DNA from 2 places in the Gordonia sp. NPDC057258 genome. Region 2 is predicted to be linked to the other one. Evidence: riboswitches for the same ligand, from Rfam matches in the RefSeq annotation. Region 2 holds a riboswitch; the other holds the start of a gene.

Region 1 (4,413 bases), on a different contig from region 2:
AGACCCCCGCCAGTTCGATGTTGACCATCATGAACATCGAGCCGCCCATACCGCCGCCGTCGCCTGAGGGCTTCTTCTTCTCCCCGTTGGCCTCGGCCTCGAGTTCCTTCTCGAGAGCGTCCTTGGCCATCGCGTCGACACCGAAGCTCGACAGCAGTTTGCGGGTGATGTCGTAGGGCGGCAGCGTGCCGGATTCGAGTTCGTCGAGATGTGGCCGGATCTCCTTGTCGATGAACGCCCGCAGGGCGTCCCGAACCATCAGATCTTCTTCGGACCACTCGAACATCGTCACACTCCCAGACCGGTGTCCGCGCAGGGGCGAACACGTTTCAGTTTTGTCGTCCCCAACTGTGTCAGGAGTCACTGCCGATGTCTAGGTACGTCGTCGCAGATCTGTTCCTACCGAGCATCGGTGCAGGTGTAGTGGGTGGCCGGGCGCACCTCCCGCGCGAAGAACCCGTCCGCATCGACGCACAGCAGGGCCTGCGCCACCGGCATCGCGACCACCACGTAGCCATCGCCGTGCTCGGCCTGCCCGGCACGCCAGGCATGAACTCGGTCGACGAACTGCGCGACACTCTCACCCCCGTGCGGGCGGGCCTCCGGGTCGGTGAACCACCCGCCGAGGTCGACGGGGTCGATCTCCTCCGGGGACAGGCCCGACCACGCACCGACATCGAGCGTCCGCAGCGCGTCGTCGACGATGAGGCCGCGTGTCGCGCCGAGTATCTCGGCGGTGTCGCGGGTCGCCGCCTCCGGGCCGCAGATGTCGATCGGGCGCGTGAGCGACGCGCTCAGAGCGAGCACGTCGCGTCGACCCCGCTGATCGAGAACCGGGTCACCGCCGAATCGCACCGACCGGTTGGGGCCGGTGCGACCGGCGGTGATGATCTGCATGCCGTGCGTTGATCGCCTCAGTTCGGCGCGGAGACCGCGCGAGCGCGGTCAGTCGCCCGCGACCGGGCCATCGCCCCCACGATCAGTGCGAACGAGACGGTGAGAACCGTCCACAGAATGACCTGGTTGGCGATCGCGTACACCCGGAAATCCCCGATCACGTCACCGGGGAAGCCCGGGAACACGACCTGTCCGGCGTCGTCGCGGACCGGGCCGGGGACCTCGCTGAACGACGGCAGGACGGCGAGCACGATCGCGATGCCGGCCAGATAAGCGACCGTGGCGGCGACCGCCGAGACCAACCCACCGATGCGCGGGCGCAACCACGACGCCAGGACCACCGCCGCGATGGCGAGGATCACCGACGACACGGTGATGGTGAGGAAGGCACCGGTTCGTTCGCCGATGGTGTCGTCGTCGCCGACGGCGGGTGGGTTCGCCGGGAAGGCGAAGAACGGTACGGCGAAGACGGCGACGAAACCGATGCCGCCGAGCACGCCGGCGACCGCACGGGGATCCGTGGCCGGATGACGGCTGCCGACGTGGCTCCACAAGACCGTGAACGCCACCGCGAAGAACGCGCCCATGCACACCGCGAACACGACGTTGCCGATCCCCGCGCCGAGGTTCTCCTGCATCGCGCGGGTGAACAACTCTCCGCCCTCACCATGGGTGTGACCACCCGGTTCGGCGGCATGGGCCAGGGCATCCTCGGCCGCCGAGCGGGCGCTCTCGTAGTCGATGGCCTTGCCCACGACGGGTTCGAGGTAGAACCGCGCGAACACGAACGAGACGATGCCGGCGATCAGACCTGCGAGCAGGCCGGCGCCGATGAACTTCTTCTCCATGTCGACTCAGTGGCAGGGGAAGCCGAGGAAATGGCGGGCGTCGTGCACGAACTCGTGCACGTGGGTGTCGGAGCCGAAGACCGACACGACTCCCTGGTCGTAACCGAGGAAGTAGTACGCCAGCCCGGCGAGCAGCACGGTCAGGCTGAGCCAGAGCGCCGCGCTCGCGACGGAGATGTTCGGTACGGGCAGGGCACGGGCCGGGGCGACCGGTGATGCCGCCTCGGTACGGGGAGCTGTCATGGTGGGTCCTTTCGCCGATCTCGCGTCGGAGAGTTCACGGGTGGTGCACGCCGGCACGGCATCCTGACTCACGCATGCCCCGTCACGTCGACCGTGTCGATCTGGGCTGCGTTCACAGTGGCGCGACCGTTCCGGACTCTCACCGGATTCCCCGTACAGGCGTGAGGAGACTGTATACCGCGTTCTGTCGTACGCGTGCGACATAGTGGAGAGATGCCCCGCCCCTCGGTGCTCGACCGCTTCACCGCCCCCACCCGGCGGTGGTTCTCGGGTGCGTTCACCGCGCCCACCGCTGCGCAGAAGGGCGCCTGGACCTCCATCGCCGACGGCGCGAACACCTTGGTCATCGCACCAACCGGGTCCGGGAAGACCCTCGCCGCGTTCCTCTGGGCTCTCGATCGGCTCGCCGCCGACGCCGGCAACCGTCCCGCGGGCACCAAGGTCGTCTACATCTCGCCGTTGAAGGCACTGGCCGTCGACGTCGAGCGCAACCTGCGCGCACCGCTGACCGGCATCACCCGGGCGGCCCAGGAACTGAACCTGCCGGAGCCCAACATCACCGTGGGCGTGCGGTCGGGCGACACCTCCGCCGCCGATCGGCGTGCGCTGGTCAAAACCCCACCCGACATCCTCATCACCACCCCCGAGTCGCTGTACCTGATGCTCACCTCGGCCGCGCGGGAAAGTCTCACCGGCGTCGAGGCGATCATCGTCGACGAGGTCCACGCGGTCGCCGCGACCAAACGAGGTACCCATCTCGCGCTGACCCTCGAGCGCCTCGACGAACTGCTGGACAAACCCGCCCAGCGGATCGGCCTCTCGGCGACGGTCCGCCCGCCCGAGGTGGTCGCGGGGTTCCTGTCCGGCGCCGCGCCGTGCCAGGTGGTCAAACCCAAGGCCGACAAGACATTCGACCTGCGCGTCGACGTCCCCGTCGAGGACATGGCCAACATCCCGCCGCCGGTGTCCGATGCCGACCCCGCGGCGCTGGACGACGCGTTCTCGCCGACTGCCGGCTCGTTGTGGCCGTACGTCGAGGCCTCGATCGTCGACCAGATCGAGGCGAACCGCGCCACGATCGTCTTCGCCAACTCCCGACGCCTCGCCGAGAAGCTCACCGCTCGGCTCAACGAGATCCACGCCGAGCGCCACGGCGAGCCTGCCGAACCGACCGGCAATCCGTCGGTCGCGGGCGGCGCCCCGGCGTTCGTGATGGGCAGCGGCGCGAGCTCCGGCGCCGAGCCGGTTCTCGCCCGCGCCCATCACGGCTCGGTCAGCAAGGAGCAGCGCGCCCAGATCGAGGACGACCTGAAGGCCGGCCGCCTCTCGTGTGTGGTGGCCACCAGCTCACTCGAACTCGGCATCGACATGGGTGCGGTCGATCTCGTCATCCAGGTGGAGTCCCCGCCGTCGGTGGCGAGTGGACTGCAGCGGATCGGCCGCGCCGGGCACCAGGTCGGCGAGATCAGCCAGGGCATCCTCTACCCCAAGCACCGCACCGATCTGCTGCACTGCACGGTGACGGTGGGCCGGATGCTCGACGGCGCGATCGAGGAGATCAAGGTCCCGCAGAATCCGCTCGACATCCTCGCCCAGCAGACCATCGCGGCGGCCGCGGTCGACGACCTCGAGGTCGATCACTGGTACGAGGTCGTCCGGCGCGCGGCGCCCTACCGCGAACTGGGCCGGGGCGTCTTCGACGCGACCCTCGACCTGATCGCGGGCCGCTTCCCGTCCGACGAGTTCGCCGAACTGCGCCCCCGGGTGAACTGGGACCGCGACGCCGGAGTCATCACCGGCCGGCGCGGCGCCCAGCGGCTCGCCGTCACCTCGGGCGGTTCCATACCCGACCGCGGACTCTTCGGCGTGTTCATGGTCGGCGAGAAGGCCACTCGCGTAGGCGAACTCGACGAGGAGATGGTCTATGAGTCCCGAGTCGGCGACGTGTTCGCGCTGGGCGCCACCAGTTGGCGGATCGAGGACATCACCCACGACCGCGTACTCGTCTCCCCCGCGTTCGGTCAACCGGGCCGGTTGCCGTTCTGGATCGGTGACGCGATCGGACGCCCCGCCGAACTGGGCGCCGCGATCGGTGCCTTCACCCAGTCGGTCGCCGATCCCGGGAAGCTCGACGACCAGGCAGACCGGCTCGGGCTCACCGAGAACGCCCGCAGCAACCTCGCGACACTCATCGCCGAGCAGCGCGAGGCGACCGGACACCTGCCCACCGATCGCACGCTGGTCGTCGAGAGGTTCCGCGACGAACTCGGCGACTGGCGGGTGATCCTGCACTCCCCCTACGGCTTACGTGTACACGCCCCCTGGGCCAGTGCCATCTCGCAGCGCCTGCTGGAGACCCTCGGCATCGAGGGCGCCACCACCGCCTCCGACGACGGCATCATCCTGCGGATGCCCGACACCGACG
Region 2 (4,413 bases):
AACGCGTATTGGTACAGTCCGGCCAGGCAACCACCGACAGCGGGGGAACGATGAGCAGGAACGACGTCGAGTTCGATTCGTCCGGGACGACATGCCGGGCCTGGTGGTACCGGCCCGAGGGAACCACTCCGGCACCGGTCATCGTGATGGCACACGGGCTCGGTGCGGTCCGGCGGATGCGCCTGGACGCGTTCGCCGAGCGTTTCACCGCCGCGGGATACTCGTGCCTGGTGTTCGACTACCGCCACTTCGGTGACAGCGACGGCGAACCGCGACAGCTGCTCTCCATTCGCCGCCAACTCGACGACTGGGCCGCGGCAATCGCCTTCGCCCGAACACTCAGCGGTGTCGACACCTCACGGATAGTGCTGTGGGGCACGTCCTTCGGCGGCGGACACGTCCTGGTCGCGGGCGAACGCGACGGCCGGGTGGCCGCGGTGATCTCCCAGTGCCCCTTCACCAGTGGAACAGCCTCCACCGCCGCCCTGGGGGTGGTGTCCGGGGCGAAGGTGACCGTGCGCGCGCTCGCGGATCTGGCGGGTTCGGCACTGGGCCGTCCGCCGGTCACCGTCGGCCTCGCCGGTGCGTCCGGCTCGGCCGCCCTGATGACGGCACCCGACGCGGTGTCGGGATACCTGCCGCTGGTGCCCGACGACCTGGAGTTCATCAACGAGGTCGCCGCGCGGGCCGGTCTCGCCATCCCGCTGCACACGCCTGGTCGGGCATTGCGAAAGCTCACCTGTCCCACGCTCGTGTGCATCTGCGACGAGGACACCGTGGCGCCGGCCGGACCGACTGCCCGGTACGCCCGCCGCGCCCCGGCAGCGCGAGTGATTCGTTATCCGGCAGGACATTTCGACATCTACGTCGGCGCCGACTTCGAGCGGGTGGTCGCCGATCAGCTCGAGTTCTTGCGCGGGACCGTCCCCGTGTGACGTCAGAACCCGAACCGCGCCTGCATCCCGCGCAGCGTTTCCGCCGATGCCAGCAGACCCGCCCGCTCGGAGTCCGACAGCGGGACATCGAGCCGGGTCTGGGCACCACCGCGGTCGACGACGGTCGGCAGCGAGAGGCACACGCCGTCGAGCCCCTCGATGCCGTCCGCCCTCGTCGACACCGGCAGCACCCGGTGTTCGTTGTTCAGGATCGCCTCGACGATGCGCGTCGAGGCCAGACCGATCGCGTAGTTCGTCGCCCCCTTGCCCTCGATGATGGTGTACGCGGCATGTACGACCTCGTGGTGAATACGTTCGCGCGCAACGGCGTCCATCGCCGGACGGCCGGGCAGCGGCGTCCACGAGGTGAGCGGCACGCCCCCGATCGACGCCGAACTCCACAGCGGGATCTCACTGTCGCCGTGTTCGCCGACGATGTAGGAGTGCACGCTCTGCACCGCGACCCCGCAGTGCTGCGCGATCAGGAATCGCAGCCGGGACGAGTCCAGCACCGTGCCCGAGCCGAAGACCTGGTGCGGTGACAGCCCGCTGATCTCCTGGGCGGCGTAGGTGACGATGTCGACGGGATTGGTGACCATCACATAGATCGCGTTCGGGGCCACCGCCAAGACCCCGGGGAGGATGGCGCGTGTCAGACCGATTGTCGCCTCGGCCAATTCGAGGCGCGACTGCCCGGGCTTCTGCTTCGCGCCGGCGGTGAACACGACGACGTCGGCGTCCGCACACACCGACACGTCGTCGGATCCGATGATGTCCGCGCGGGGCACGAACTCGAGGCCATGCGACATGTCGAGCACCTCGGCGGTCACCTTGGCAGCGTTGATGTCGAGGAGGGCGATGGTCCGTGCGACACCTCGGATGAGGGACGAGTAGGCGATCGCGGTGCCCACCGCACCCGCCCCGATGATGGCCAGCTTCGTGTCTCGTACGTCCATCGCTTCACCGTTTCCGCGTCGGGTTCATCGATCGTCGGCCCCCAGCGTAGGTGCTCGCGTGTCGGCTGTCCGGGCACCGATGTCGCGCATCGTTGCGCCCAGAACCACGAACTGCGACATCTGACTCAGGTGTAGCGAATCGTTGTTGGTATGTTCAGCCCCGAGAACGGTCACACCCGCACACGTGGGTGTCAGGGAACCCGGTGTGAATCCGGGACTGGCGCGCAACGGTATGGGGGACGGATTCGGCGCGGACACCGGGGCGACCCGGGAAGGCGCCGGCGCCACGATCCCGAGTCCGATTACCGGCCGTTCTCGCTCGAGTCCATCGTGTATCTCGCGCACAGATACCCAGACCGATAGGCAGTACCACCCGTGTCCCGTCGTACCGACGGCACGACCGAGAGCGCGACCGCCCCGTCGGTCCGGCGACTCCCGGCGACGCCGCTAGCCGCAGTACTGTTCGTCCTCACCCTTCTCAGCATCGCCCTGGCCACCGCTTTCGGCGCGGAGACCATCCCCGTCGGCGACGTGTGGCACACCGTCGTCGGCCGAATGACCGGGGCCGAGCTCGACTCCGCGCACGCCGTCATCATCTGGGATCTCCGGTTGCCCCGGTCCGTGCTGGCCGCGCTGGTCGGAGCCGGGCTGGCGCTGGCCGGCGCACTCATGCAGGCCCTGGTCCGCAACCCGCTGGCCGAGCCGTATCTGCTGGGTGTGTCCGCCGGCGCGGCGGTCGGGGCCACCGCGGTGATGACCCTCGGCGTGCTCGCGGGACTGGGAGTCTGGGCGCTGTCCGGCGGGGCGCTACTCGGCGCGCTGGCCGCCACCGTCACGGTGTACCTGGTGGCCCGCGCCCAGGGCGGGCTGACCGCGCTGCGACTCATCCTGTCCGGGGTGGTGTTGTCCTCGGCGTTCATGGCGTTGTCGTCGCTGCTGGTGTTCACCGCCGCCGACCCGCACGCCGCCGACAACGTGATGTTCTGGATGCTCGGCAGCGTCGCGGGCGCCACCTGGGCGAAAGTGCAGATCGCCGGGGCGGTCGTGCTGGTCACCGTCGTGGCCATGCTCGCCATCCACTCCTGGCTCGATGCCTACGCGGCCGGCACCGACACCGCGACGTCGCTGGGCGTGCCGGTACGCGCGATGCGCAACGCGCTGTTCGGTGTCCAGGGTCTCCTGGTCGGCGTGCTCGTCGCGGTGGCGGGCGGCATCGGCTTCGTCGGTCTGATCGTCCCGCACGCGGCGCGGCTCCTGGTCGGCGCCACCCACCGCGCGATGTTGCCGGTGGCGGTCTGCGGCGGTGCGCTCTTCCTGGTGTGGGTCGACGTGATCTCGCGGGTGGCGGCCGCACCGCGCGAGATGCCGCTGGGCATCGTGACCGGACTGATCGGGGCACCGATCTTCCTGTTCCTCATGGGACGACGCCAGTACGTGTTCGGGGGAGGCTCGTGACCGACCCCGCCCGCGCATCGTCGATGTCGTTGCGCGCGAACGCGCTTGCGTGCCGTCGAGGTGGCCGCGTCGTACTGCGGGATGTCGATCTCGCGGTCCCCGCCGGCACCCGACTGGCCATCGTCGGGCCCAACGGTTCCGGCAAGACCACCCTGCTGCGCACGCTGTGCGGTCTCGAACGCCCGGCCGCCGGCACCGTCGAGGTGAACGGAGACGACCTCCACCGCATCCCCTCGCGACGCCGCGCCATGTCGATGGCGGTGGTCGGCCAGGAGGAACAGCCCTCCGCGGAGCTGACGGTCGCCGAGGCGGTCGGCCTCGGCCGGACCCCGTACCGGTCGGCCTGGTCCACCGGGAGTTCCGACGACAAGACGGTGGTCGATCGCGCGTTGATCCAGGTCGGGCTCGACGGCTGGGGCACCCGCTCGTGCACCCAGCTGTCCGGCGGCGAACGGCACCGCGTCGTCCTCGCCCGCGCGCTCGCTCAGCAGACCCCGATCCTGGTGCTCGACGAACCCACCAATCACCTGGACGCCGCCTGGCGACTACGACTGATGGAGATCCTCGACGAGCTCGACGCCACCGTGGTCGCGGCGATGCACGACCTCGACCTGGTGTTGCGTCACTTCGACTCCGTCGCAGTGGTTTCCGACGGTGGTGTCATCGTGCACGGACCACCCGTCGAGGTGCTGACGCCGGCTCTGCTGGCCGACGTCTTCGAGGTGTCCGGCACCGTCGTCGACCATCCATCGACGGGCCTGCCCCATCTGCTCCTGAACACTCCCACCACCACACCCGCCCCCAGCGCTCTGACGAAAGACATCCCGTGAGAGGACATCCTTTGACCATACGTACGTCCCGAGTCCACCCGACCGTCGCCATCGTGGCGGCGACACTGATCCTGGGAACTGCCACCGCCTGCGGTGCCGACAGCACCGCAGCGTCGGAAAGCACTGTCACCATATCGAATTGCGGAGCCGACGTCGCCTTCCCGCAACCCCTCGACCGGTTGTTCGTCAACGACGGCGGCATGATTGCGATCGCACTCGCCGCCGGTGCCCGTGACA

The links. Region 2 has a riboswitch for cobalamin ahead of ACFUEJ_RS03180 (FecCD family ABC transporter permease). Riboswitches for the same ligand answer to the same signal wherever they lie in the genome.
Region 1: another riboswitch for cobalamin. It lies ahead of ACFUEJ_RS11805 (CbtB-domain containing protein); the one in region 2 lies ahead of ACFUEJ_RS03180 (FecCD family ABC transporter permease).

The regions. Positions count from the first base shown of each region.
Region 1 covers NZ_JBHUXZ010000013.1:67,179-71,591, reverse strand. The annotation lists gene ACFUEJ_RS11820 (acyl-CoA dehydrogenase family protein) at 1-286, opposite strand, end outside; gene ACFUEJ_RS11815 (histidine phosphatase family protein) at 400-897, opposite strand; gene ACFUEJ_RS11810 (CbtA family protein) at 915-1,745, opposite strand; gene ACFUEJ_RS11805 (CbtB-domain containing protein) at 1,752-1,988, opposite strand; cobalamin riboswitch at 2,024-2,184, opposite strand; gene ACFUEJ_RS11800 (ATP-dependent helicase) at 2,202-4,413, shown strand, end outside.
Region 2 covers NZ_JBHUXZ010000002.1:234,156-238,568, reverse strand. The annotation lists gene ACFUEJ_RS03190 (alpha/beta fold hydrolase) at 51-935, shown strand; gene ACFUEJ_RS03185 (L-lactate dehydrogenase) at 938-1,891, opposite strand; cobalamin riboswitch at 2,042-2,220, shown strand; gene ACFUEJ_RS03180 (FecCD family ABC transporter permease) at 2,267-3,346, shown strand; gene ACFUEJ_RS03175 (ABC transporter ATP-binding protein) at 3,370-4,176, shown strand; gene ACFUEJ_RS03170 (ABC transporter substrate-binding protein) at 4,230-4,413, shown strand, end outside.